Regions from separate parts of the Lentibacillus juripiscarius genome, predicted to be linked through region 2. Evidence: riboswitches for the same ligand, from Rfam matches in the RefSeq annotation. Region 2 holds a riboswitch; each other region holds the start of a gene.

Region 1 (7,400 bases), on a different contig from region 2:
AAAAGTCCCATGATCCCTACCATCGCAGCTGCCGCAACGGCTGACATACCGGTAATTTCCTGACCAATTGGAGATGCAACAGAGATGATAGCAATACCTGTGGTAACGTTAAGAAACAGCATCGTCCATAACATCCAGAACGGTTTCGTCTTAATAGCCTCATTGGCTGTCATTTGGGAAAGGTCTTCTTTTTCTTTCTTCGGTTTATCAGCTTTGTCAACCCGCATTCCTTTTGGTTTCCACCCCTCTGGAGGCGGTGCAAGATACTGCGATGCAGCCATCATGATGATCAAATAACTTGCTCCCAAAATATAAAATGCGTTGGAAATACCAACTGAACTGACCAGAGCCTCACCGGCCGGCCCGCTGATAAGCGACGCAAAGCCAAAGCCCATGATCGCAAGCCCCGTTGCCAGCCCCCGGTGATCCGGAAACCATTTTACAAGCGTTGACACTGGTGCTATATAACCGATCCCGAGTCCAATGCCACCAATAACCCCGTAAAAGAAATACATTAAAATCAATGATTCAAAAGCAGTTGCCAAGCCAGTTCCCATCACACCCACCCCAAAAAACAGAGCGGATAACATTCCGGAAATGCGCGGACCCCTTTTCTCCACAAACTTCCCCATGAAAGCCGCCGAAAATCCTAAAAGAAAGATTGCAATACTGAAAGCAAGGGAAATCTGACTTGTGCTCCAGCCATACGCATCAGCCATCGGGTTTGTAAAGACACTCCAAGCGTACGCCGATCCTATACAAATATGAATACCTACCCCGGACAAAGCAATGAACCAACGATTTTTAACTTTCTCCATGTTTCCCCTCCCGCTGAATCAATCCATTGATGACATGCGTGATCACATTTTATGTTTATTTAAAAATGCTGGAGAGTATGTAGTATTTTCATGAAAGAATAAATAATTAACTATTGATGTAACAATGAGCGACTGCTACGGGAGAAATCCTCCACTTCGGGCGTTCATCACGCCAATGAGCGACCGTAGCGGGAGAATTCCTCCACTTTCGGGCGTTCATCACGCCAATGAGCGACCTCTGCGGGAGAATTCCTCCACTTTCGGGCGTTCATCACGCCGATGAGCGACCGCAGTGAGCTTCTTACTCCACTTTCGGGCGTTCATCACGCCGATGAGCGACCACAGTGAACTTCTTACTCTGCTTTCGGGCGTTCATCACCTATATCCATTTATTAAAAGATTCAGTGCTTAAACGACCACATATTTTGATATTAAAAAACGCTTGGATAAATAAGGTCTATCCAAGCGTTTTTGTCAGTTCATTTAATTGTTAAAATCCTGCTAAGCGATAGGTGATTTGATATTTTTCACAGTAAGGGAAATGCTCAATGAATAAATGCCTTTTTTCTGATGGACGTTCAGTACAGTTTCCCTTGCCTGAACAGGATTGTGGAAATCTTCATTACAGCATGAATATAACAGTTTTGCCGCAATGGGAATGGATCCCCGTAAAATTGCGGGTATATCGTATCAAATGTTGCTTTCATCTGATCAGTCAGCCGGGTATACACTTCCTTTTCACTCAGGAACTGCGTTTCTCTTCCCTGCAGCCACTCCAGATACGACACAATGGCACCACCGGCATTGGCCAAAATATCCGGAATGATAATGACACCATTGTCACTTAAATACGTATCCGCTTCACTTGTCATGGGTGCATTGGCTGCTTCCACGATGATCTTTGCTTTTATATCCTCCATATTATTCCGTGTCACCTGTGATTCCAGCGCTGCCAGCATCAGAACATCGGTATCCATTGTCAGCAAATCATCTCTGTCCCTGATTTCTGCTTTGACTTCTGCTTCTTCCAGTTGTTCCTGGTCCACCGGCAGATCCCCGCCATTCTTTTTCACAAATTTCACCAGGCCGGGGATATCGAGGCCATCAGAATTATAAAGCGTCACGTTCCGGTCGCTGACGGCCACAATGTTATTATTTAAATAATCACACTGGTATGCCTCTAAAGCTGCGACAGACCCAACATTCCCGAAGCCTTGCACGGCAATCGATAGTTTTTTGTCAGCGTGATCGAGTGCGGTTTGGGCAAATTTATTATCGCGTTCAGCCAGCCACTTCTCCTGCTCCTTGACGAAATCGTGCAGCATGTAGCGAAGGGAGAAATACACGCCTTTCCCGGTTGCAGCACTTCGGCCAAGGGATCCACCATTCATGACACTTTTTCCGGTGAAGCTTCCCCTGTACGGTTTTCCCGGCTGGATGCTTTTATATTCGCCCATCATCCAATCCATCTCTCTACTGCCTGTTCCAACATCCGGTGCCGGTATATCTTTATCAGGTCCGATGATTTCACTGAAGTACTGGACATACTTTTTGCAAACCAAGTTCAGTTCTTTGACTGAGTATTCCCTTGGGTTGATGATTACACCGCCTTTTCCGCCGCCAAACGGGACTTCGTGCAGTGCATTTTTCAGTGTCATCAGGGCTGCCAAATTTTCCACTTCCTCCTCTTTGACAGACTCATGAAACCGGATGCCACCCTTATACGGACCCAAAATGTTATTGTGCTGGACACGGAATGCCGGGACCCGCTCCACTTTCCCGTTGTCACGGGTGATGCGCAGATACGATTTATTAATATGGTTCGGTGTTGACAGAATTGATGCCAGTGAGGAAAAGGCCTTTTCTCGTGATTTCCCTGTTAGTTCCGGCAGAAATCCATCATCATCCATGAGCGCATCCAATGATTCCTGAATAATAGTTCCTGTATTATTTCCCATAAAAAACAGCCTCCATATTAAAATAGTGGTACGTCTACTATTCCATACCCGTTTTTCCTTTAATTTCAACATGATAGCTGTGACCGGCTAGAACAAGAACAACGCTAATGCTGTCGATAACAGCAAGCCGAAAATGACCGGTACAAAGTTTTTACGGACCAGATCCATAACGGATACACCGCAAAAACCGGCAATTGCAATCAGCGATGACCAGGCAACAATCGTTCCGCCACCGGTCCAGATGGAGCCCATTTGTCCGATTGCCGCAAGCGTCCCGGTATCAATGGCTCCGTTTTGAAGAGATGCCGCAAGTGCGCCAGTTAGCGGCAAACCGGAAAATCCAGAACCATCAAGCCCGGTGATGATGCCAATAATCAGCACGCTGAATGCAGAAAGGAATGCACTTTGCGGCAGGAATTCCTGCGACGATTTGACAAGATCAAACAGCAGGCCTGGTGCGTTTTCATCCATTCCGAGTATGCTTCCGGAAAAATCAGAGCTGCCAAGGAAAAAGAAACCTGCAATGGGGATGACCGGGCCCATTGCCTTAAAGGCAAACACGAAACCTTCTGTTATGTGATTAGTGATATAGTCCAAAGCATTCTGGCGGCCAAACGCCACTGTTGACAAGAGCAGCAGAATAACCGCAACACCACCGACAAATGCCGCGCCATCGCCACCTTCAAACCCGGACATCCGCCCGGAATAAAGCTTCGTGTACATCATGTAGGCGACAACAGTGGTCAGGGCAACTGGAACAAGAACGGCGAATAGTTTGCTCCATGCCTTCAGATGCGTTGCTTTTGACTTATTTTCGGATTCTTTAGCAGTTTGCATTTGATTCATTTCAATTTCATTCATTTGGTCATCTTTGGAGCGGATCGTCTTGCGGTAGAGAAAGTAGGCCAGCCCAATCGCTGCTATCCCTGCTATTAGCGAAAGTACAAGCGCCCTATCCGCGACAAGCGCCGTATCAATCCCCGCCGATGTGGCTGACAGATTCGGAGCCACCTGCACAATGTAGTCCGAAGACAGTGCCATTCCCTGCCCAGCCAGCGCAACTGCAACCGCCGCCGTCATAGCAGGAAGGCCGGATCGGATAGCTGCAGGAACCAGCAGTGCACAAATGAGCGGAACAGCCGGCGTCGGCCAAAAAAATAGAGAAATAACGTACGTTACAGCAATCAGTACAAAGAAGGAAACATGCCCGTTGATCATCAGCTTCTGAATCGGCTTAATCATTCGCCGATCAGCGCCAAGGTCTCTGAGCGAATGCAGCAACGCCATCATAAAGGTGATAATGAGGAAAATATTGAAGAGTTCTTTGGCTGCGACAAGGTTTGCGTTAAATATGGCGGTAAATCCGTCGATAAGACTCCCTTTGTAGACCCAGGCAATGACAAACGTGCCAAGCAACGTTGGCAGAACAACACCTTTGCGAAAAATCATGGTCAAAATGATGATCAGTGTAAAAATACCATATAGCGCATGGGATATGGTCAGTTCCACATCAACCACTTCCTTCCTTTCTCGACTGTGCTATAGCCTATGCACAGGTGAAAGAAGCGGTGCAACCCTTGTCAAAAATACACACCTATTTACGAATCTTAAGAACGCTCAGGAAAGAATTCGAGGTCTCAACTCATTTCGATCCATTCTCATCGGCGCAATCATTGCACATCAGTTTTCCGTCCTCATGAACGCCGTCAAAAAACCCATTCTCGCAATAGACATTTTCACCACATATCTGGCACTGGCCAACCAGTTCGCGCATGAAATCACCCCTTTAAAAAGTATATCGAAAAAAACGACCCTTTGTATACCAAAGAGTCGCATGTTTGCAGAATATTCTTCATTACGATGGTGATGTGAGCGGTCCGAACGTTATGCTGCCTGCACTAATGTCCTCGGCTGTTTGTGGAACAGCAGGAAGACAGCAATCGAGCAGATGATAAAGGACGGGATAATATAGGATACATTATACAGGAATGAATATAACCAGACCGATTGTCCCTCCACTGCCGATTCAAAGAACACAACACCGGCCGCGAAATGGGCTGCAAACCGAAGCATGCTGCCAAGGAATGCCCCAAGTGTAATATAAGTCAGGTACGTTTTCACATGACCGGATTGAACCGCTTCCTGTATCTGCTTTGCAAAAACACCGGCAAAACCAATCACCGTAAAGGCCAGCATATAATCGATAAGACCCTGGACCGGATGCAGTACATATCCTGTACCAACGGCAACCTGCAGAATTCCCCACAAAAAGCCCGATAGCAAACCACCTTTAAGCCCCCACCGGAAAGCAACGATGAAGACAGGGATCATCGCCAGTGATACAGAACCACCCTGTGCCCAGAGCTTAATAGATAAAAACGGAATAATGTCCAGCAGTAATGCCAGTGCTGTAAAAACAGCCACTTCAATTAAAAACAGCGTGCGATTGGAACGCATCAACATTCCTCCCCTTTGCAGACGGAACCATTCCGCCTATCATTTTTTGAACACAAAAAAAGCAATGCCAAGGGGAAGCTTCCTGATGGGAAATTCCGCTCACACTGCTCTCTATTCCATCAAAAAAGCCGCCATCCCTACGCTAGCACTAACTAACAGGTTCGAAGGGTCTGAACAGCAAACTGTTCACTCTCAGCCATCCGGCTCCCCTTGAAGGCTTCTAACCTATGCTTTTTTTGCTGGTTTCAGAGGTTGTTCAAAAAGTCCGGTAAAAATGACACTTCGAATTTCTTCGTTGGCTTGCTTTTCCGTCGCTCATGTATTCATTTACATACACTCCGCTACTCAAAGCAGCACCGCCTTGAACTTCTTGGTCCTTTTTATCCTCCTTTTTGAAGCCACATTTTCAGTATAACGCATTATTTGCAAAATAACAAACACTTTCTGAGACAGGTTTCGGGCGGATCCCATCGGACGGGAACCACACGGAATCATGCTTCTGTCAGCGAAAGAAATTCCTCTACATCCTGAACACATAGCTTTATCGCATTTTCCCAAAAATCTGGCTTCGTCAAGTCAACGTTCAGATGTTTGGCCGCCAGTTCCTCCACGGTCATCCGGCCGGTGTCACGAAGTAAGGCGATGTAGTCATCCTCAAAGTCCCCGTCCGATTCCTGGGCGTGTGCATAAATCCCCAGGCTGAACAAATAGCCAAATGTATACGGGAAGTTATAGAATGGCACACCGGTAATGTGGAAGTGCAGTTTGGACGCCCAGAAATTCGGATCGTACTCAGAAAGTGTTTCACAATACGCTTCTTTCTGTGCGTCGACCATCAGTTCCTGTAGCCGATCCACAGACACCATCCCTTGCTTGCGCTCCTCATAAAAGCGCTGTTCAAAAATAAATCTGGCATGGATATTCATGAAAAATGCAACACTGCGCTTCACTTTGTCTTCCAGCAATGCGCTTTTTTCTTCTTTTGTCTCTGCACTTTTCACCGATGCGTCAGCAACAATCATTTCAGCAAACGTTGATGCCGTCTCTGCCACATTCATGGCGTATCCCTGGTTCAGCCCATGCAAATCATCCATAACGTGCTGATGGTACGCATGCCCCAACTCGTGTGCCAATGTCGCTATATTGGCGGCCGACCCGGAATACGTCATGAAAATACGTGTTTCTTTACTGTCAGGAAAACTGGTACAAAACCCTCCCGGTTGCTTACCAGGACGATCCTCCGCTTCAATCCAGCGATTTTCAAACGCCATTTCGGCAAAATCAGCCATTTTCGGGCTGAATTTCCGGAATTGATCAATAATAAAGCTAGCACCTTCTGTATACGATGATGTTTTCACCGAATGGGAAATGGGTGCATTCACATCATAGAAGCTTAATTGATCCAACCCTAATATATCCGCTTTTTTCTCCAGAAACGTTACAAAATGGGTTTTATAGCGATTAATTGCACCCCACATTGCATCAAGTGTTTCCTGTTTCATCCGGTTAATGGCTAATGGCTCCTTCAGCACATGCTTCCAGTCCCGGTGTTTATATTTTTGCAGGCGAAACCCAGCGAGGTGATTCAATGTCTGGCCAAAAAAGTCCGCATTCGCCCCCCACGCCTTATCCAGCTGTTCAAACACATGCTTGCGCACCGAACGGTCAGGATCATTTAGTTTATTTGCCGCCTGACCGACTGAATAGGAATGAATTTCGCCATCTTCTTCTATATCCACATTCATATTGCCGACAACCGTGTCATACATCTGGCTCCAGCCTTCATACCCGTCAACTTCCAAATCGCTGATCAGCGCCTCCTGCTCCGGTGATAGCAATTCTTTCGCACGATTTCTCCGTTCATCCAAAACAAAACGAATTTCCTGCAAATCCGGATCTTGCAGCACATTTTCCCACTTCCCGTCATCAATCAGGGTCCATTTTTGCTCCAGTTCTGTTTTCACCCGGTCCATTTCTGCCTTGAGGGCGCTGCGTTCTGCCACTAGCATGCCAGATTCCTTATCATGCATGTCCTGTGCGTGCAGACAGCTGATAAACGCGAAAGCCTCCCGCATTTTGCGCTGCGCGTCCTCAAGCTTGCCGGTAATATCCCGGAGGCTTTGCACAATGGACTTCTCATCCCCCGGCTCAAAGTGGCTGACGCTTT
Region 2 (7,400 bases):
TGTCCCGGCTTGATCGAGGCGTCTGGGACCCGGCCAATCCGGCATCTGTCCCAACCTGCCAGTCCTGACTGTGATGGCGCCGCTGGGAAAATGACCCCGCCCCTATGTTTCGATTCCAAAATTTGGTGGAACCGTAAGCCTGTCCCCATGTCCCAGAAATCTAGTGAAACGATTTCATATCTGGTAGAAACGTGGTATAATATAAAATTGTGATTAGTTTTCCTATCCCTCTGTAACACGATAACACCATGAGCAATCATAAAGGGGTTTTTATTTTGTCAGCAGAACAGATTGGCTTTACATTGCTTTATCTCGGTTTGTTTTTACTGCTTGGTAAATGGATTCGCGTCAGGGTGAAGTGGACGCAGAATCTATTTTTGCCTTCTTCTATTATTGGAGGTTTTTTGGCGTTATTGGTCGGTCCTCAAGTGTTGGGGAAGATTTTAGGAATGTTTGCCGGTAGTGACTCATTGTTAAATAATGGGCTCATCCCTCCGCAAGTGACAGAAGTTTGGGGAACGCTGCCCGGACTGATGATTAATGTTGTGTTTGCATCCTTATTCCTCGGTACGACCATCCCCGGCATCAAAAAGATTTGGCGCTTAGCCGGTGCACAGCTTTCATTTGGCTGGACGATGGGCTGGGGCCAATATGTGTTAGGGATATTGCTGGCTGTTCTTGTTTTATCGCCGCTTTTCGGACTGCCGCCGATGACCGGAGCCTTAATTGAAATTGCCTTCGAAGGTGGTCACGGAACAGCGGCAGGCATGGGCGAGACGTTCAAGGATCTTGGCTTTGAGGAAGCATATGATCTGTCCATTGGCTTGGCGACAGTCGGTTTAATATCCGGTGTCGTTGCCGGCATTATTTTGATCAATTGGGGTGTCAGAAGAAATAAGACACAAGTAATCAAAAACGTCGAAGGTTTCTCTGATCTGCGAAAACGAGGGATTATGGAATTTCAGAACAGGGAACCTGCCGCTAATATGACGGTCAGGACAGAATCGATTGAACCGCTGTCACTGCATTTTGCGCTTGTTGGACTTGCTGTGTTAGTCGGCTATCTCATACTGCAATTTTTGATTTGGCTGGAAAGCGTCACTTGGGGCGCTATGACAGGCTCGGAATTTATGACGTATATTCCATTGTTTCCTTTGGCCATGATAGGCGGTATTATTGTGCAGCTGATTTTCAGCAAACTAGACCAGAACCATATATTGGACCGGCCGATGATCAGCCGTATCCAGGGATTTGCGCTGGATATATTAGTCGTGACGGCAATTGGTACGATTTCGCTTGATGTCATCGGTAACCACATTATTCCATTCCTGTTGCTAGCTGCATTGGGAATTACCTGGAATATATTCGGTGTGCTTGTGTTAGCACCGCGTATTATTCCGACCTATTGGTTCGAACGTGCCATGGGGGACTTCGGGCAATCAATGGGTGTAACAGCAACAGGACTATTGCTTATGCGTGTGGTTGATCCGAAAAATGATTCGCCCGCGTTTGAAAGCTTTGGCTATAAACAATTAGTCTTTGAGCCACTGCTTGGCGGCGGACTTGTAACATCGCTGTCCGTACCGCTCATCTTTGAATTCGGCCCGATTCCATTTCTCATTATTTCAGCCGTCATGTGCCTCTTAGGCCTGCTGATGGGGCTCTTGTACTTCGGTAAGAAGAAAAGTTAAGGGATGCGGGGCCCCTCCACGTCCCGTTGACAGTTTTGAATTTTCGTGCTATGTTGTTTTTACAAAATTTTATAACCTTAGATTCCACTAGGGGTGCCTTTTAAAAAGGCTGAGATCGAAGTGATGGACTTTGAGACCCTTTGAACTTGAGACGGTTAAGGCCGGCGTAGGGAAGTGGCAAGTAGTTGAGCAGCGTTTCATTCATGGTTGAATAAGCGTGAAAACCACTTTCCGACGTCTATGGAAAGTGGTTTTTTGTATTGTCAGAAAACTATTAGCCGGGCCAGATCCAAACCCAATCCAAAGCCAAAAGGGGGGATGCGCGATTCGGGAATTCCATATTATTTCGACTGGGCAGCAGTCCGCTGGTGAGTTGGTCTCTATTCTTAAACAGATACATCCGTATATTGATTTTGTCCATCTTCGTGAAAAAACGTGGACGGATAAAGAAATGGTGGAAGCCATCGATAGACTTTTGTCCCAAGGCGTACCGAGCGAGAAGATTATTGTGAACAATCGGATTGCGGTGGCACATGTCACAGGAGTACGGGGCGTTCAGCTGACCCATCAAAGCATTGGCCTGCCGAAAGTCAAAAACTATTATGATCACTTGCGGATAGGCTGTTCGGTTCATTCTACAGATGAAGCGATAAACGCCGCGGATCATGGGGCGGATTATCTGGTGTATGGACACATCTTTGAAAGCGGTTCAAAGCCAGGGTTGGCACCTCGAGGACTGAAAAATCTGCAGGACGTCGCCGAGAGTACAACGGTTCCGGTTATTGCAATTGGTGGTATAACGCCTGAAAACACACGGGATGTCCTGGCAGCCGGCGCCAGTGGTATTGCGGTTCTATCTGGGGTGCTTTTGGCGAGGAACCCATTGGAAGCTGTCAGGAGCTACCGGCGTCAATTAGCAGCTGTAGGGGACGAAAAAGCGGTGTGGTGATGGGCTTGCATCTGGCGGGCGAGGGTGTTTTGACTTGGATGTACAATCCACTTGTGTGCCAGCTCGGGGAGCATGTGACTGTCTGCCAATCTATTAAGGAGGTGAACGTATGCGACTCATTGTCAACGGCAATAGCGCTCAAGTGCCGGAAAAAGTGAAAACCATTTCAGATGTGAAGCGGTATTTTAATATCGACCAATCTGTTGTGATTGTGGAACATAACGGCGACATTCTGGATAAGGACTACCACACACAACAGGAAGTGGCCGATGGAGATAAGATTGAATTAGTACAATTTGTAGGAGGCGGTTGAATGTTAACAGTTGGTGAAAAGCAATTTAACTCACGGTTATTTTTGGGGACAGGGAAGTACCCTGACTTTGATGTACAAAAAGAAGCGGTAAATGTCTCTGGAACAGATGTTTTGACGTTTTCGGTGCGCCGGATGAATATTTTTGAGCCTTCTCAGCCGAATTTTCTGGAAAAACTTGATGTAGAAAAATACAGTCTGCTGCCAAATACGGCTGGTGCCAAAACAGCACAAGAAGCGGTGCGCACCGCCAAGCTGGCTAATGCTTCCGGGCTTTGTGACATGATTAAAGTAGAAGTGATTGGCTGTGATAAAACATTGCTGCCTGACCCGGTGGAGACATTAAAAGCGACAGAGGAATTGGTGAAAGAAGGCTACACGGTGCTCCCGTATACGTCCGATGATGTAGTGCTGGCGCAAAGGCTGGAGGAATTGGGTGCACATGCTGTGATGCCGGGTGCCTCCCCAATCGGATCCGGGCAGGGAATTATAAATCCGCTTAATTTAAGTTTAATCATCGAGCAATTAACGGTTCCTGTCATTGTCGATGCTGGAATCGGCTCCCCGAAAGATGTGGTGACCGCAATGGAAATTGGCGCGGACGGGGTGCTGCTGAACACGGCCGTTTCTGCTGCATCCAACCCGGTCAAAATGGCTGAGGCGATGAAACTTGCGGCAGAATCTGGCCGGCTTGGCTATGAAGCAGGGCGCATTCCAACAAAACGATACGCCACAGCGAGCAGTCCAATGGAAGGAATCAGTGTCTAATGGTGGAACGCTATTCCAGGCAAATTTTATTTTCCGGTATTCAGGAAGAGGGGCAGGTCCTGCTCGGGAACAAGCATGTCCTGGTGATTGGTGCCGGTGCACTTGGCACTGGAAATGCGGAAGTGCTTGTTCGTTCCGGTGTCGGCAAAATGACCATTGTCGACAGGGATTACGTGGAGTGGAGCAATTTGCAGCGGCAGCAATTGTATACGGAGGAAGATGCCAAAAACCATATCCCGAAAGTCATTTCCGCTAAAGAACGATTGGAAGCGATTAACATTGATGTGACAATCGAGGCGCATATTGTTGATATCACGCCGGCTGAAATGGAGCAGTTTGTCCCTGGCGTTGATTTAATCATGGATGCTACCGATAATTTTGAAATCCGCATGATAATCAATGACGCGGCTCAAAAATACGGCATTCCGTGGATTTATGGGTCGATTGTCGCCAGTTATGGTGTGAGTTATGCCGTCATTCCGGGGAAATCCCCGTGCCTGCATTGTCTCTTGGGTGACATTCCCATTGGCGGGCTGACCTGTGACACGGGCGGGGTCATCAGTCCGGTCGTTCAGCTGGTGGTCGGGCATCAGACTGCTGAAGCGCTGAAAATCCTTACTGAAAACTGGAGTCACTTGCGGCAGGAGCTGATCTCTTTCGATGTATGGGCGAATCACCATTCATCCATTAACGTCGAAAAGCTAAAAAAAGATGCTTGTCCGTCGTGCGGACCGGAAGCCATGTACCCATTTTTGGCTTATCACGATCACACGAAAACGGAAGTGCTCTGCGGGCGGGATACAGTACAGATCCGCCCGCCATCAAAAGAAACAAGAGATCTGGAAGTAACTGCTGCCAACTTAGCCAAACTTGGAAAAGTAGAACAGAATGCATTTTTACTCCAGTTTAAAACGGATAAAAATCGACTGGTTCTATTTAAGGACGGCCGTGTGCTTGTGCACGGGACAAATGATGCAGCGGAAGCGAGGTCTCTTTACCACAGGTTTCTTGGTTAGATTGGGGAGCAACGATGATGGATCCGGCTGATTTTTTGACCACAGACCTTCATGTTGAAACAAAAGAACAAGCATTGCGGCACCTGTCAGGGCTAATGGCGGAAAAAGGGGCTGTGACAGACATGCACACCACAGCTATTTTGCAGCGTGAAGCGCAATTCCCGACAGGATTGCCGGTGACTCCATATGGGGTGGCCATCCCCCATACAGACGGAACGTATGTTTTAAAGCCACAACTCGCATTTGCTTCTTTAAAGAATCCGGTAGTGTTTCAGGAGATGGGCAATCGCAGCCGTGAAATTCAGGTTACCTTTATTTTTATGCTTGCTTTGCAGGATGCGGATGCCCACCTGACACTGCTGCAAACCATACTCGGATGCCTGCAGAACCGTTCGTTTGTCCGGGAATTAAAAAACGTTCAAACGAGCAAGGGGCTGGTGGAGTTGGTTGAAGAAAATGCTGAGAGGGGGTAGTCTTTGGAAGTTTTACAGTGGTTTGTCGATTTGGGGGCAAGTGTCATGCTCCCAATTATTATTTTCATCTTTGCTTTGCTATTGGGAACAAAGCCCAAAAATGCATTCTATTCGGGCCTGACTGTCGGGATTGGTTTTGTTGGATTGAACCTGATTATCGAGTTATTGACCACCAGTTTGGGGCCGGCGGCAAAATCGATGGTCGACCACTTTGGATTTGATCTGCATACCATTGATGTCGGCTGGCCGGCAGCTGCGGCTATTTCCTATGGGACTGCCTTAGGAAGTTTGGCTATTCCAGTTGGGCTTGGGGTCAATTTTTTACTGCTCATAGTCGGGTTGACGAAAACGTTAAACGTCGATATTTGGAACTATTGGCATTGTGCGTTTACCGGGTCCCTCGTTTTTGCGATGACGAATGATTTTGCTTTAGGGCTGTTTACCATAGTGGTACATGTTCTCGTTATTTTCTTGTTAGCAGATTTGCTGGCATCAGATATTGAAGGATACTTTGGGTTTAAACGGGTTACTTTTCCGCATGCGGCTTCTGCACCTTCCTATTTTTTGGCAAAACCGCTTGATGCTGTTTTTGATCGCATTCCAGGAATGAACAGGATTGAGGCTAGTCCGGAAACGATTCAAAAGCGGTTTGGATTTTTGGGGGATTCAACTGTTATTGGGACGTTGCTTGGTCTTATTATTGGTGTGTTGGCAGGTTATAACGTAACGGATACGCTGCAATTAGCCATCAAAACAGGAGCGGTTTTGCTATTAATGCCGAAAATGGTGGCGCTGCTAATGGAAGGATTGAATCCTATTTCTGAGGCTGGAAGTGACTTGATTAAAAAGCGGTTTCCAAACAGGGATTTATACATTGGCATGGACAGCGCCTTATCGGTCGGGCACCCGGCTGTTTTATCGGCTTCACTCGTCATGGTCCCCGTGACATTGGTTTTGGCGGTCATGTTGCCTGGCAATACCGTGTTGCCATTTGGTGATTTGGCGACAATTCCATTTCTCGTATGCCTGATGGTGCCTGTCTTTCGAGGGAATATACTGCGAACGGTCATAGCAGCAACGATCTACATTGGTGTTGGATTGTATATCGCAACATGGATCACACCATTATTTACAGACATGGCAGCAGCTGCTGACTTTGATATGGAGGATTATACCAGCATTTCCGCACTTGTGGACGGAGCCGTTTGGACGACAGGATTATTTGCCGGACTGGGAAAACTATTAAACTGGTACGGCATTGGAATCATTGGTGTACTAGCTTTCAGCGGATTAGTGTACGTTAATAAAATCAGAGGGGGAAAATAATGAAAAAAGTGCTGGTCGTTTGCGGTACGGGCGTTGCGACATCGACCATCGTCACGGGAAAAGTAAAAAATTGGCTGCTGGAAAATGACCTGATGAACCAAGTGGAACTTCATCAGGGGAAAATTAATGATACAACCCATAAATGGAATGACTATGACTTTATTATATCGACAACCATTGTACCAGACCACATTCAGGCAACCGTTATCGATGGCGTGTCACTCTTGACAGGAATCGGAACAGAAGACGTTTATGACCAGATCAGTAGACAACTTGAGTAGGGACGCGGGTAGCCCGCGTTCCTTTTGCCTGATGGGTACCTATAAAATTTGGTGGGCCGTCACCGCGTCCCTATAAAAATATGGTTGTTTTTTGTCGTTAAATAGTGGTATAATCTTTATGTAACCGGTTGCACATCATGATTAAACAAGGGGACAGAGACATGATAACGTTTTTCATATCCATTGTTGTATTAATTTTTGGCTATTTTATTTACGGAAAATTTGTTGAAAAGACATTCGGAATAGATGACTCACGCAAAACACCTTCCATTGCTAATCAGGACGGTGTGGATTTTGTTCCTATGAAAAAACAAAATAACGCTATGATTCAATTACTGAATATTGCCGGAACAGGACCCATATTTGGCCCGATTATGGGAGCATTATTTGGGCCTGTTGCATTTCTTTGGATTGTTTTGGGGTCCATTTTTGCAGGGGGCGTTCACGACTATTTAACTGGTATGATTTCAATTCGAAACAAAGGGGCACATATACCAGAACTAGCCGGAAAGTTTTTAGGGAATTTTTCCAAGCATTTGGTTAATGCCTTTGCACTGTTGCTTCTTCTTTTGGTAGGGACAGTTTT
Region 3 (7,400 bases), on a different contig from region 2:
GACATCCGGCCTTTCAGCAGCGTATTCTGCGGCCAACCCGTAAAATTGGACGGCCGTTAATGCTTGCTGTTCAATAGATTTGTTGGTTGTCAGGCAAGCTGTTAAAATCGAGCCCAGCAGACATCCAGCCCCTGTTATTTTACCTAAAATCGGATGGCCGGTGTGATTATGAACGACTTCGCTGCCGATGCATATGACATCAGTTTTTCCGGTAACAATTGCGGCAGATTGATAGGTTTCGGCCACCTTTAATGCAATCTCATCAGCATTGCCATCCCCAACCGATTCGACGCCTTTTGTTTCCCACGGAATTTCGACGAGATGAGCAAGCTCTCCTGCATTTCCTTTGATGATCGTTGGCTGTACGTCACTTAAAATCCTCTTTACCGCATTGGTCCGGAATGGGGTTGCTGCGACACCGACCGGGTCCAGAACAACAGGGATCCCTCGTTCATTGGCAGTTTTACCTGCATTAATCATGGCAGGAAGCTCTTGTGACGTTAAGGTGCCGATATTAAGTAAGAGGCCATTTGCATTGGCAGCCATTTCAGCGGTTTCTTCTTCAGCTTTTGCCATGACTGGTGCAGCTCCAAATGACAGCAGGCCGTTTGCTGAAAAGTTCATTACGACCTGGTTGGTAAGATGGTGTATCAACGGCGTTGTTTCACGCACCTCTTGGATGATTGTTTGATTCATCTATTTCACCCTTTCCATCCGCTGTGCCCAATGGTTGGTAGGACCGCTTCCGTTGCCAATGGAAAGTGAATGGCGAATGGCCGCGGTTACGTAATCTTTAGCATTTTTCACGGATTCCGGTAATGTATACCCGTGACTAATATAAGCGGTAATAGCTGCTGAATAGGTGCAGCCGGTTCCATGTGTGTTTTTTGTGTCAATCCGGTCTGCCGAAAAAGTGTGCATCCGATCCCCATCATATAAAAAGTCCACCGCTTTCCCTCGCATATGACCGCCTTTGACAAGTGCGGCACTCGCGCCAAAATCATGCACAATCTGTTTGGCTGCCTGCTGCATATCTTCCGGTGTTGTGATTGTTTGGCCGGTGATTGCTTCTGCTTCTGGGATGTTCGGTGTTGTGACCGTCGTCAGGGGGAGCAATTTTTCGCACAAATACGTTTGGGCATCATCTGAAATTAGCGGATCACCGCTGGCTGCTACCATCACGGGATCCATGACATATGGTACAGTCAATCCACAAATCTTTTCTGCAACGGCATCCATGATTTCAATGTTAGCTAGCATGCCGGTTTTAAATGCCTGGAATGGGATATCGGAAATGACGGACACCAGCTGCTCCTTAATCATAGATCCTGACATATGCTGCACATCTTGGACACCTGTTGTATTTTGGGCGACGACCGATGTAATGACGGACATCCCATACGTTTGTAATTCCTGGAAGGTTTTCAGGTCGGCCTGGATACCGGCGCCGCCGCTCGGGTCTGTGCCGGCTATGGTTAATGCTGATTCGACTTTGTTCATGAATGGATCATCCTTTCTGTTTAAGGAGTTCTTTTTTAAACATGGTTTTCCATGATTCTGGCTTGTTTGACTTTGGATACAACAAACCAGCCGATTAATGCCCCGGTTACACTGCTGACTAGAAACGAAGGAAGGAAGAAAAGGGCACCAGCAGAACTGCCCAATAGCACGCGTGCAAATGGAACAGCAAACAGTGCACCAATTATTCCTGTACCCACGGCTTCCCCGACCGCAGCCATTGCTATTTTGTCGGTTTTTTTGTAGAGGTAACCTGCTAGAAAGGCACCAATCATGCCGCCGGGAAAAGCTAATAATGTACCAAGGCCAAGCATGTTCCGGAGCAGGCCAATCATGAAGGCAATCACAACCGCCGGACCGGGGCCAAGTGTGACAGCGACCATGACGTTGACCGCGTGCTGCACCGGGTAAGCCTTGGCGACACCGGCCGGAAACCATAAGAGCTGTGCACCAAGTGTTCCAATTGCTACAAAAACGGCCATCGTCGTTAATAACCGTGTCCGATTCACGTAGACCCTCCTTTCGGTAAGGGGTGGATCCAAACGAAAAAAGCCAGATCCATAGACTGGACCTGGCTTGAAATAGCTGATAGCAATTCTGTCAGACTACTTCCCTACGCTGGTATTAACCAGATCAGGTCCGTAAGAGTCGGAAAGCTCAGAACGCCTTTCCTCTCAGCCCACGATTGCTGGGCACCCCTAGTAGTTCTCGCATTATATTTTTAGTCCACTTAAGTGTAACAAAGTAAGGTAAGTTTGTCATGTCTTTTTCAAAGTTTCAAACAAGTTTCCACTATTTAATGGAGGAAAGCAACAATGGATTTATGATACAATCAAGAAAGCATGCTGACTCGAATAATGCAGCCCAAGGAATGCATAGAGTAGCAGAAGATGACTCGGGGAGGTATAGGCATGAACAGAACAGGAGAAATTGTACTAACCATCGTTGGCATTTTGATTTATGGTTTCTTTGCCGCGGTCGGTGCATTTATGGTTTGGCTCTTTAACAATGAAGCAATTTGGGATCAGACGAAAGAAGAAGTCAGGCAGCAACAGCCGGAAGTGGCAGCAGGTGATATGGATGCTATGCTGGAAATGTTCCAGGGCGGCGGCTGGTTTCTGATTATTGTTTCAGTGCTGGCACTTATTTTGGGGATCGTCTCCATTGTGCTTATGAAGGGTGACAAAAATCCAAAAGCTGCCGGTATTATTTTGATTGTGACTGCCGTTCTTGGTGCGGTTGTAACCGCTGGCGCCGGAATATTCAGTGGATTATTCTACCTGATTGCGGGCATTATGTGTCTGGCACGGAAAAAGCAAGAACCAATAACAGTGGAATAGACCTGTTAAAAAAGAGTAACTCAAATGGTTACTCTTTTTAATATTGATGAAAAAGAAGGAAATTCAGCTTAATAGTCATAAACGAATATTCGAGTTAATCACGACCACAAAACACACATAAACCCATTTTTTCTTCAATTCTTCTCTTTTGATATCAATTATTTCATGTACGACATTTCCGTCTATTTTGCTTGTGTTTTGAATCCCGGCTTTATGATAGGGTGAAAGGAGTTTTTCGAATATTTACAATCAGCTATTCTATCCGTTATATTAATAAGAGGTAGTTTGTAAATTGGGCTCGAATTTTGGAAAGCGTTAAAAGGAGGTACATGGGAGTGAAGAAAAAAAATACGTCCGAGAGCGACCCACGGTATAAAGTTGCCAACCGGGAAGCTTTATTTGGGGTGGGACTGGCTATCTTTAATTTTATTTGGTGGTTTGCGTTTGCCTATGGACTTGGCGGGGAGGATCCGTCCGACTACACGTATGTTTTCGGACTGCCGGCGTGGTTCTTTTATAGCTGTGTGCTCGGGTTCATTGTGATGGCAGTACTGGTCACGATTGTGGTGAAGAAATGGTTTGTGGAAGTTTCATTTGAAGAAGAGGGAGAAGAGACATGAATTGGCAGGCATTAGTTCCATTAATCGGGTTGTTGCTGGTTATATTTGGCGTTGGCATGTGGGCCGGGAAGTATATCAAAGCGTCCAATACATTTATGCAGGACTATTTCTTGGGCGGAAGGAGTCTCGGCGGGTTCGTTCTGGCGATGACGATGACAGCTACCTATGGCAGTGCCAGCAGTTTTATTGGCGGTCCGGGAACGGCATATACGGAAGGGCTTGGCTGGGTACTTTTAGCGATGACACAAGTATCGACAGGGTATTTTGTGTTAATGGTACTAGGTAAAAAATTTGCGATTGTTACGCGAAAATATAAAGCGCTGACCATGGTTGATTTTTTGAAGGAGCGTTACCGGTCCAAATGGGTTGTCCTGTTTTCGGCATTCAGTATTATTATCTTTTTATTTTCTGCAATGGCAGCCCAGTGGATTGGCGGGGCCCGTCTGATTGAATCATTGGTCGGTATCCCATATACGACAGCCTTATTTATTTTTGCGCTGTTCGTTTTGATTTATGTGACTATCGGCGGTTTCCGGGCCGTAGCGCTGACGGATGCTATTCAAGGGACAATCATGTTTGCCGGCACGCTTATCTTGCTGGTAGCGACTATTGTTGCTGGAGGCGGTATTTCCAATATTATATCCGATCTCACTGCTGAAAATCCAAATCTGATCACCCCATACGGTGCGGATGGCGGCCTGTCACCGGCATTTGTATCGTCGTTCTGGATTCTTGTCGGTGTCGGGGTTGTCGCTTTGCCGCAGATAGCAGTCAGGGCGATGTCCTATAAAGATTCCCGTTCGATGCATCGCGCGTTGATTATCGGGACAATTGTTGTCGGTGTGATTATGCTAAACATGCATTTGATTGGTGTGTTTGCTCGGCCGATCCTGCCAGGCATCGAAGTGGGAGATAAGGTTATGCCGCTCATTGCGCTGGAAGTTTTGCCAAACTGGCTGGCAGGTATAGTACTAGCGGCACCTATGGCAGCAATTATGTCAACGGTGGATTCCTTACTGTTGCTGGTGAGTTCCGCAATCGTAAAAGATGTTTATTTAAATTATGTGGAACCCAAAGCATCCCAGCAGCGGGTGAAACGACTGAGTATCGGTATAACAGCAATTCTGGGTGTTATCGTCTTCTTGATGGCACTTAATCCGCCTGATTTAATTATCTGGCTGAATCTGTTCGCGTTTGGCGGTCTTGAGGCGGCATTTATTTGGCCGATCGTGATGGGGCTGTACTGGAAAAAAGGAAATAAATACGGGGCACTTGCCTCCATGGTAACCGGTGTCGGGTTGTATATTCTGTCGGATACATTTTTCCCTAAGCCATTCGGACTGCATTCAGTCGTACTGCCGGTCGTGCTCGCGTTCGTTGCGTATGTGGCTGTGAGTTTGGGGACGCGGCAGAAAGTGCTGGGGCAGGAAGCATTATAGCTTGACGGAAACAGGGTGAATTGCGTGATGGACGGAATTCACCCCGTTCATGAGTCCGAAAAAAATACAATGATTTTTAGAAATTCCTTGAAATAAAAGTTTAAAAGGAAAATATTTGTAATGGAAAATTCCTATTAATAACGGCAAAAAGGAGTCTACGCTTTGAAAAACCTTGTCTTTGGTGCGTCTGGTCTAATGATGATTGGCTTAATCATTGCTACCATCTTTTATCAAACGTCTACTCAGATAACACCTCCGCAGCGCCCTCAAACAATTGAATGGGAACATAACGGGGAATCGAAAAATAAATCAGAACAACAACAATCCGATAAAGAACAACCACTGTATGCAGAAGACGCCATCGACTATTCTTTACAAAACGATCAGTTAAGCATCACATTTGATAAAGGGAACAATTGGATTACCGTTCCTATTGAAAAAGATAAATTATTTGACGGAGAATATCGCGGAAATAAACAGGAACTGATTGAAAATAGCTATATTCTAACGGAGGATCGTACTGCATTTTTGTATGCAGAGGGATCGGACTGGAATGATAAAGAAATTTTACTGACGTATTCACTTGATCAAGGTGAAACGTGGCAAGAGGCAGTTGTTACGGAGCATTTTCCTGCCATGCGGTTTCGGAAAATAGCATTTCTCAATGAAAACTTTGGCTATGTCATTATTTCCGGCGGGCGCACGATGTCACAAGAATATTCCAGTGTTTTTCTAACCTATGACGGCGGAAAAACATGGGAGGAAACAAATAATTCCGATGTAACAAGATTGATTTCAGACGGTGGGTTTACCGATGAAAATACGGGATTTCTATCGTTTGGAACTATTAATCCTCAAGCACCGGATGTTTATGTAACCCAAGATGCCGGAAACACCTGGAATAAGGCAAAATTTAACGTGCCGGAAGAATATGACAAAGTATTTGTTAGCGCGGAGATGCCTTTTAAAGAAGGCGATCATTTGGCGGTTCTCCTTAATCAAGGACCGAATGGTGATTATGAAGGTGGAAAAGTGAAGGGTAAATTCATTTCAACGGATAACGGTAAAACGTGGGAGTTTTCAATGGAGGTAAAGCCAAATGAAACAGAAGAACCTTATTAAAATTGCTGGATGGCTACTTTTCTTGTTTGCTATTGGCTTTTTCTGTTTGCAAATGGGATACTTTTTCGTACATGAACGCTTTCAAGTAGAGTATATTGATAATCGGCTGTTTTACATCATTAATATTTTCTGTGTTATTTGTTTAGCTCTGGCCATTTTGCTTCTCCTCCCATTAATTGAAAAGTGGAAATGGATTGGTGTTAGTGTTGTCATTCTTTTCATTATGGTTAATGGGGGGATGCTTGTTGCAAGTAACCAAGAAATCAAAAATACAACAAGCCTCTCACCTGATTTTAAACATGTATTATCGATTAAAGAGAATACAACGAGTGGGGAGGCAGTTTACTATAGGTCCTATTACGGTATTCTTGCTCGTCCGAAAGAAAAATTGCCTTATCAAACAAATGGCAAAATGAAAGTGGAATGGTTAGCGAATGATGTTGCAGCAGTAACGTATAAAACGGCTGACCATAAGACTCAGCAATTCATCGGTACTTATGGTGATCGTGGCAGTGGCCGATCGTATTATTATGTTGGAGCCGAAATTCATGGTAAGTGGGAAGGCGGTAATGCTGAGGTTATCAGTGACCAAGAGGGGATTACTGTTACGCAAAATGGTGAAACAGAATTGTTTGATTGGGATCACATTCAGCAGTTTGGGACACTTGCTGTTGTATTGATGAAAGACGATGAAGCTGTCTGGACCATATCGTTAAATGAGAATTTTAAAGTTGATTCTGCAGCTTCCACACCGCCATCTGGTAATATTAGTTTATATAAAGCAACCATGAAAGAAAATAAGCCCATAACACTGCAATTTAAGACGTCCAACACATTTAACACGGGTGGGTGAAAAACTTAGTAGACTAACAAACCATTTATTTAAAGAGGATGCCATCGAGACATCCTCTTTCTAATTACTTTATTTCAAATCGTTCTTCCGCAAACCGGACAAAATAATCCAGTGCGCCCTGGTTGCTCAAGGATCCTTTATTAACGACCTGGTCAACGGGTTTGCCCATCAGTATTTTCTTTATTGGAATTTCCAGCTTTTTGCCGTTTAGTGTTTTTGGCAGGTCTGGTACCTGATAGATTCCGCTTGGCACGTGTCTTGGTGAACATTGTGTCCGGATTTCATTTTTGATTGTTTTCTTTATATATTCGGTCAGATCCGTGCCGTCTTTCATCATGACAAACAGTGGTGTATACGAATCACCATCACCTTTAGGAACATCGACGATCAGGCTGTCACTCACTTCCCTGACATGATCAACGGCTCGATAAATTTCACTTGTGCCAATACGGATACCACCGCGGTTAATGGTGGCATCGGATCGTCCGTAAATGACGCATGTATGCCG
Region 4 (7,400 bases), on a different contig from region 2:
GAGAGGTATTTAATCCTCTCCGTGGGTTCTTGGACTTTCTCTATTAATGAGGGAGTCCATTTTCTTTTTTCGTCTTGTTAAAATGACGGCTGTCAAGTTAATAACAGCAACTGTCAAATTAATAATAGACGTTAAAAGAATTAAGACGTCTCCATATCTACCACCCCCTTTCTAAAAGGGGGATATTCATTTTACCATACCTTATAAAAAAGAATAGTCTTTTTCTTTAAAAAATTATACTCCGCAGAAACGTTATCCTCTAAAAGAAAATACTACCTTTACCGGTTTGGCAAACTCCTATAAGTGCGAGTGTGGTGACTTCTGCACCCGTCGATGTGTCATTTTCACCGGGTTTTTTGAACAACCTCTATAAGTAAGTATGATTGTTGTTCTTGTACATAGACCTGTATAATGAAAAGTGTGTGACGGAGGTGTGTGAGTTGGATATAGGAGATATTACTACGAAGTTAAAGCATTATCGTCCATCTATTCTGGGACGGGAACAATACCGTGAATATGGCGTTCTCATTCCAATCGTTGAAAAGGATCACGGTGAACCCTATATTTTGTTTGAGGTTCGAGCCATGCATATGCGCAGTCAGCCGGGGGATGTTTGCTTTCCGGGCGGGAAGATTGACAGCTGTGATTCGGATGAGCGTCAATGTGCGATTAGGGAAACGTCGGAGGAATTGGGGATTGAACAGTCAGCGGTAAGCGATGTTTTCCCGTTTGATTATCTCGTTTCCGATACAAGAATTGTCTATCCGTTCGCCGGCAGAATTATAAATCCAGAACAGATTCAGCCAAATCAGTCCGAAGTGGAACGGGTGTTTAACGTACCACTGTCATTTTTTTTGGAAACTGAACCAGAAAAATATAAAGTGGCATACCAGCCCATGCCTGAAAAAGACTTTCCTTTTGAACTCATCCAGGGCGGGAAAAATTATAACTGGAATGAGCGCAGCAGGGATGAGCTTTTTTATCAGTATGATGGGAATGTCATTTGGGGTCTGACCGCCATGATTATGTATCATTTTGTCGGGCTGCTAAAGACGATGTAGGTTGTTTGGGCAAGAGGGGTGGGAGCGGGACAAGGGACAGTCCCCGCGTCCCGTTAACCTAATGCAACATCGAGAATCATCATGATGGCGAATCCGAACATGACGCTCATGGAGGCAAGGTCTTTATTGCCGTTTTCCTGTGAGCTTGGGATGACTTCTTCAGCCACGACGAAAATCATTGCTCCTGCCGCAAAACTGAGTGCATACGGCAAAAGGGGCTGCATAATAGTAACCGCCAATGCTCCAATGACACCGGCTATCGGTTCGACCATGCCAGACATCTGTCCATAAAAGAAACTTTTCCTTCGTGCCATTCCTTCACGACGAAGCGGCATCGAAACGGCCAATCCCTCTGGAAAGTTCTGAATTCCAATGCCGAGAGCTAGTGCAATGGCACCGCCGAGTGAAGCCATTGGCAGATCGGCGGCAATTGCTCCGAAAGCAACACCAACAGCAAGCCCCTCCGGAATGTTATGCAATGTAACTGCCAAAACAAGCAGCGTACTCCGTCTTTTTCTTTCCGGGTTGATTCCTTCAGCCTGATCCATCTTTAAACCCGGATGAAGGTGCGGGAGTAATTTGTCTGCTCCCCATAAGAAAAAGCCACCAAGCAAAAAGCCAATTGCGGCGGGAACCCATGCTGGCACAGGACCTCCCTCCGCCTTCTCTAATGCTGGCGCAAGTAACGACCAGAAACTTGCGGCAATCATGACACCGCCGGCAAAACCAAGCATACTGTCCATAAAACGCTGATTGAACCCTTTTGTTGTGAAAACCAGTGCTGCACCTAATGCAGTCATGCCCCATGTGAAAAGAGTAGCAATCGTTGCCTGTGCGATTGGATTCAATTCCAGAAAAAAATCAAACATAATTAATGCTCCTCTCCTATATTTTGATCCGTTAATGGTCAGAATATGTTTCAATGATTAAAAATTGATTAATTATGGCATTTTTGTTTTGTGCACACCTAAATGTTTACCTAAGGAAACTTTTATTGACTATGGAAAGTATACACCTGCTCCAGTTGGATGTCAATTGCTTAAGGGCTGTCCCGCAGGTACTTAGAAAGACTCAGCCATTCCATCTGTCGCATGGCGTGTGCCGAAGTATTCTTGTGAGGTCGTCCACACTTTCTCTTTTTGACGTTATAAAAAAACGCAAAGACCGAAAATTCGTCTTTGCGCCTGTGCTGAGACTGTTATTTTAAAACTAGGTATTGTATGAAAAAACTTCCCCCTAAATTAAAAGAAGGAAGTTTACGAGTTATGTTATACAGTTGGTTCGACTGGCCAGAATGATTTATTTTCGGCCATATTCCAAAACATATATTCAAAATAACTTGTCTTTACAATAATTTCTTCTAGTTCTTTCTGTTCATGCTCAGGTTTTCCTTCCGCGATATTATTAATAAGGTTGATGCAGTCTTCCGCGATTTTTGTGAATTCTTCCGACGAATACAATTTAACCCAATTTCCATAAAGCTCATGTTCGGTTGCACCTGGCCATGTGGCAAGTTCTTTTCCGATAAAATTATAACTCCATGCGCAGGCCAAAACCGATGCGATCGCATTTTCAACGCCGCCGTTTTGCGCTTTATTTAACATATAGCTTGTATAGGCTGTAACTGTAGCGGACGGTTCGGTTGCTTCCAATTCCTCATTTGAAATGCCGAATCTCGCTGCGTACTCCCGGTGTAAATCCATTTCATAATTCATTGTACCGGAAAGTAAATTTGCAAACATCGTCATTGTCTTTAAGTTATGCGCTTTTGCAGCTCCAATTGCAAATACGCGAGAGTATTCAATTAAGTAAATATAGTCCTGTTTCATATAGTGCTTAAACTTTTCTTCATCTACATTCCCTTCGCCGATACCTTTGACAAAGGGATGCTCCAAATAAGAATTCCACAAAGGTTTTACCCGCTCAAAAACGCGATCACTGAATTTTTGTTCCATAGTAAATAGCTCCTCTCCTATTTCACTAGGGGGAGCATAAAAAATCATTTACCGCTAAAGCAAAACTGACTACATCCATAAATCCTTCATCATTTCCACTTCCCTACGCTAGTATGAACTAGATCAGGTTCAAAGGGTCAAGACTTACCTTTCTCAGCAATGCAATGCTCCCCTAGTGTTTTTTTAATTATTCAGTTAGCTATTATGGTATACGCAAATAATACGTCTGTCAATTCCTGTTCCTTTGTAAAATGAAATATGGTGCAGGTGTTTGCGTTGGTTCCATGACTAATATACTTTATCCCCATTAAATATGGAGTTTTTCACGACGACATAATCCACATGACGGATCGCTTCTAAACTAGACCCACCGGCATAGGATATGGAGGATTGCAGATCCTGTTCCATTTCCTGCAATGTATCTTTTAACGAACCTTTATGCTCCACGTACATTTTCTTTCCTTCTACATTTTTCTTTTCACCCTTTTGGAATTCCGAAGCTGAACCAAAGTATTCTTTATACCGTTTCCCATCTTTTTCAACTGTTTCACCAGGGGATTCATCGTGACCGGCAAACAGGGAGCCAATCATGACCATCGTCGCACCAAAACGGACGGATTTTGCAATATCGCCATGTGTCCGGATACCGCCATCAGCAATGATTGGTTTAGTCGCTGCCTTGGCGCACCATCTTAGTGCCGCTAATTGCCAGCCCCCGGTTCCGAAACCCGTTTTTAATTTTGTTGTGCATACTTTTCCAGGGCCTATACCAACTTTGGTTGCATCTGCACCAGCATGTTCCAGTTCTCTTACAGCTTCCGGTGTGCCAACATTACCAGCAATCACAAAACTGTTTGGCAAATGTTCTTTAATGTGGCGGATCATGTTGATGACCGCATTTGCATGGCCGTGCGCAATATCGATGGTAATGAAATCCGGTATAAGCTGTTCATTCGCAAGTTGTTCAATAAACGGATATTCTGTTTGTTTAACACCGACGCTGATAGAAGTGAACAATTCGCGTTTGTTCATATCCTGAATAAAAGCCTGACGTTTATCTGGTTCAAACCGGTGCATGACATAAAAATATCCGCCGGCAGCCAGCTCAGCCGCTATGTCCTCGTCCATAATCGTTTGCATGTTGGCCGGTACAACCGGAAGTTTAAACGTATGTCCAGCTAAAGTAATGGATGTGTCACATTCAGATCGGCTGTTCACGACACATTTGGCCGGAATCAGCTGTACATCTTCATAATCGAATACGTTTTCCATGAATATCTCTCCTAATAAACGAATGTTATATTAAAAATCAAATTAAATGTTCGTACATTTCGTACTATACACGAATCGTTTTGGTATGTCAAAACTGGACGATCACTTATACTATTTGTGCTATAATGTGGGTGATTTGCACCATTTATAAGCGGGTGAAACAATGCGGTATACTACACTGAGCAGGAATGAAACAGATAACCGGTATCACAATAGGGGTACAGAACACGATATTTTCAAAGCTTTTTATCAGGACTATCAGGAGATCCGGGAAGAATTGTTCGGGCATTTACGGAAACATAATAGAGAATGCAGCAATTTAGTTATTTTTAAAAAGGCACAAAAAATTCTAGATCGTGTTATATTCATTTGTTTTTGCGAGGACACTGGCCTGGTGTCAGCTCATCTATTCCGGGATATCGTTCAAGCCAACGAACAATCGTCTGACAGAAATGGAACAACTCTATGGGCTCAGCTGAAAGAATGGTTCGATTCGATTGATAAAGGAAATCCAGAGATGGGTATCAACGGGATCAATAGCGGCCTATTTAAGAAAGATACCGAATTAGACAAACTAGTTATTCAAGATGATATTTTTTCGTCGTTTGAAAAGATAATCAATTATGATTTTTCGACAGAGCTTCATGTGAATATACTAGGGCATGTTTTTGAACAGTCGATCAATGACATGGAAGCCATAAAAGCGGAAAACCTGAACGAAACATTGAATCCGGTGGGAGGGAAACGGAAGAAGGATGGAGTATTTTATACATCTTCAGGTGTTACCAGACTATTACTGGAGGAAACATTGAACAGCTGGATAGAAGATAGAAAAGGAGAATTGCCGGCAGAGGAGGACAAAACTTTTTACCATGAATTGCAGGAACGGCTGGAATCGGTTAAAATTCTTGATCCCGCCGCAGGAAGTGGCGCATTCCTGAATACGGCGTTTGATATGCTGGTTTTGGAAATGGACAAAATCAATAAAGAATTAGGTGCAACGACCAGCTATCGCTCTGTCCTGAATAATAATTTGTTCGGTGTCGATTTGAATGTAGAGAGCATTGAAATATGCAAGCTAACGCTGTGGCTTAAAACCGCCGGCAAAACGAAGCAGTCGGCATCATTGGCTGACAACTTCAAATCAGGAAATTCAATTATTACTGATCCGGCGGTTTCCAACCAGGCATTTGACTGGCATAAGGAATTTCCGGAGATTATGAAGGCGGGCGGGTTTGATATTGTTATCGGCAATCCGCCATATGTTTTCGAAAGGGATAAGGCATTCACGGATGCGGAAAAAGCGTATTTTCGTACCTATTATCACTTGGCTGACTACCAGCTTAATTCCTATCTGTTATTTATCGAACGCTCGTACCATTTGCTGAACGACGGCGGCTGGTTTGCATTTATTGTCCCTAATACATGCCTGACGATTGATTCCTTTAAAAAGATGCGCCGATTTTTACTGGAGCATACAGGCAACCTGAAGATTATCAACATATACGAACCCATGTTTGAACAGGCAGATGTGGATACGTGTTTTATCATTTTCCAGAAAACAGCACCGACAACGGTGAAGTTAGGTGAATATGGTAATGGCAAGACGGATATTGTCGCCGAAGTACAGCCGGATGCATTGCTCGATGACGAAAGCATCATTAATATTTCACTGATGAAAAACCGCCGCGCTCTGGACATCATGAAAAAGATAGAAGGAGGCAGCCGTGAATTAGGATTAATTGCCACAGTGAAATCGGGACTGGTGGCATACGAAGTTGGCAAAGGTGAACCACCCCAGACAAAAGCAATGAAAGAAAACAGGGTATACCACAGTGACCATCAAATAGACAATACATATTGGATGTATTTGGAAGGGCGGGATGTGTGCCGCTATTCTATGGACTGGGGAGGCAGCTGGCTTCAATATGGCCCGAACCTCGCCGCCAGACGGAAGGAGGAACTCTTCACGTCACCAAGGATTTTAGTAAGGCAGATTCCTTCCAAATCAACATATGCAATCCATGCTGTCTACACGGAAAAAGAAATAGTAAACGACCGTAACTCCAATAATATTATCGACTTTCAAAGAGACCCTATGTTTCTTTTAGGTGTAATCAATTCCAGGATCATGACGTTCTGGTTCATCTATAAATTTGACAAGTTCCAGCGCAGAACATTTCCGCAATTGAAAGTGAAAGATTTGGAAAAGTTTCCGGTCCCGGAAGTTTCGGAACAGAAAATGAAACAGATATCGGAAGCAGTTATACAAATGCTGCAAGTCCAGCGGGAAAAAAGCAATCTTTTGCATACCGCGAGACAGGATATGTATTCTAAAGACAAAGGAAAAGCGATGGGTGCACTGAATGTACAGGAAGAAAAGCTGAATGAACGAATCGATCAGCTCACAGCAGATGCGTTTGGACTGGATGAAGAAGACCTGAAGCTGATTGACGCCAATTTAGAAGAATGCTTGAAGTGATCTGTTCATTCGATAGACAAACCCCCCTGCGCATTGCCACAGGGGGGTAACATTATCGCAAGTCTCTGCCACTGCAGTATTAAAGCACGTAGCCGTACACACAGATGAAATGAAAGAGACTGCCAATCAGTATAAAAACGTGAAAGATTTCATGGAATCCCATGTGTTTAAATGACAAAAACCGTGGCTTGAGCCAGTAAATGAATCCGCCAATCGTATAAAACACACCACCGAAGAGAAGCATTAGCATGCCTGCAGTTCCGATAATCGGAGCAAGCAGCGGGCTGAAGAAAATGACAATCCAGCCCATGGCGATATATAATACAGTTGATAACCATCTGGGCGCATGAAACCAGACTAGCTTGAAAGTGACCCCAGCACAGGCGATGCCCGCTATTACCGCAAAGAGCACCCAGCCGGTATTGCCACGCAGGCTGATCAGACATAATGGTGCATAGGTTCCGGCAATCAGCACAAAAATCATGGAGTGGTCAACCCGGCGCAGAAAGGCGATTATATGATCCCGTGCAACCACCATATGATAGGTTGCCGAAGCGCTGTATAAAAGAATCATGCTTGTACCGAAGATAGTGACAGCGGCTACAGCAAGGATCGATCCGGATGTCTCCA

Evidence for each region. Region 2 has a riboswitch for thiamine pyrophosphate ahead of tenI (thiazole tautomerase TenI). Riboswitches for the same ligand answer to the same signal wherever they lie in the genome.
Region 1: linked by a shared signal. The riboswitch ahead of thiT (energy-coupled thiamine transporter ThiT) and the one ahead of tenI (thiazole tautomerase TenI) in region 2 are both predicted to bind thiamine pyrophosphate.
Region 3: linked by a shared signal. The riboswitch ahead of thiW (energy coupling factor transporter S component ThiW) and the one ahead of tenI (thiazole tautomerase TenI) in region 2 are both predicted to bind thiamine pyrophosphate.
Region 4: linked by a shared signal. The riboswitch ahead of tenA (thiaminase II) and the one ahead of tenI (thiazole tautomerase TenI) in region 2 are both predicted to bind thiamine pyrophosphate.

Annotation. Positions count from the first base shown of each region.
Region 1 covers NZ_JBHUNA010000033.1:19,214-26,613, reverse strand. The annotation lists gene ACFSUO_RS13660 (L-lactate MFS transporter) at 1-818, opposite strand, end outside; gene ACFSUO_RS13655 (Glu/Leu/Phe/Val family dehydrogenase) at 1,397-2,776, opposite strand; gene ACFSUO_RS13650 (hypothetical protein) at 2,864-4,285, opposite strand; gene ACFSUO_RS13645 (hypothetical protein) at 4,419-4,550, opposite strand; gene thiT (energy-coupled thiamine transporter ThiT) at 4,661-5,233, opposite strand; TPP riboswitch at 5,351-5,454, opposite strand; gene ACFSUO_RS13635 (M3 family oligoendopeptidase) at 5,725-7,400, opposite strand, start outside.
Region 2 covers NZ_JBHUNA010000038.1:97,060-104,459, reverse strand. The annotation lists gene ACFSUO_RS14680 (sodium/glutamate symporter) at 276-1,691, shown strand; TPP riboswitch at 1,771-1,881, shown strand; gene tenI (thiazole tautomerase TenI) at 1,939-2,640, shown strand; gene thiS (sulfur carrier protein ThiS) at 2,750-2,953, shown strand; gene ACFSUO_RS14665 (thiazole synthase) at 2,954-3,718, shown strand; gene ACFSUO_RS14660 (MoeB/ThiF family adenylyltransferase) at 3,718-4,734, shown strand; gene ACFSUO_RS14655 (PTS sugar transporter subunit IIA) at 4,752-5,207, shown strand; gene ACFSUO_RS14650 (PTS galactitol transporter subunit IIC) at 5,211-6,533, shown strand; gene ACFSUO_RS14645 (PTS sugar transporter subunit IIB) at 6,533-6,814, shown strand; gene ACFSUO_RS14640 (carbon starvation CstA family protein) at 6,976-7,400, shown strand, end outside.
Region 3 covers NZ_JBHUNA010000005.1:65,388-72,787, forward strand. The annotation lists gene thiM (hydroxyethylthiazole kinase) at 1-696, opposite strand, end outside; gene thiD (bifunctional hydroxymethylpyrimidine kinase/phosphomethylpyrimidine kinase) at 697-1,500, opposite strand; gene thiW (energy coupling factor transporter S component ThiW) at 1,536-2,027, opposite strand; TPP riboswitch at 2,112-2,228, opposite strand; gene ACFSUO_RS03115 (DUF4064 domain-containing protein) at 2,430-2,858, shown strand; gene ACFSUO_RS03120 (YhdT family protein) at 3,194-3,478, shown strand; gene panF (sodium/pantothenate symporter) at 3,475-4,917, shown strand; gene ACFSUO_RS03130 (WD40/YVTN/BNR-like repeat-containing protein) at 5,080-6,039, shown strand; gene ACFSUO_RS03135 (hypothetical protein) at 6,017-6,892, shown strand; gene ACFSUO_RS03140 (acetoacetate--CoA ligase) at 6,957-7,400, opposite strand, start outside.
Region 4 covers NZ_JBHUNA010000022.1:27,888-35,287, forward strand. The annotation lists gene ACFSUO_RS10905 (NUDIX hydrolase) at 432-1,061, shown strand; gene ACFSUO_RS10910 (ZIP family metal transporter) at 1,115-1,930, opposite strand; gene tenA (thiaminase II) at 2,330-3,016, opposite strand; TPP riboswitch at 3,100-3,200, opposite strand; gene guaC (GMP reductase) at 3,305-4,288, opposite strand; gene ACFSUO_RS10925 (Eco57I restriction-modification methylase domain-containing protein) at 4,452-6,770, shown strand; gene trhA (PAQR family membrane homeostasis protein TrhA) at 6,850-7,400, opposite strand, start outside.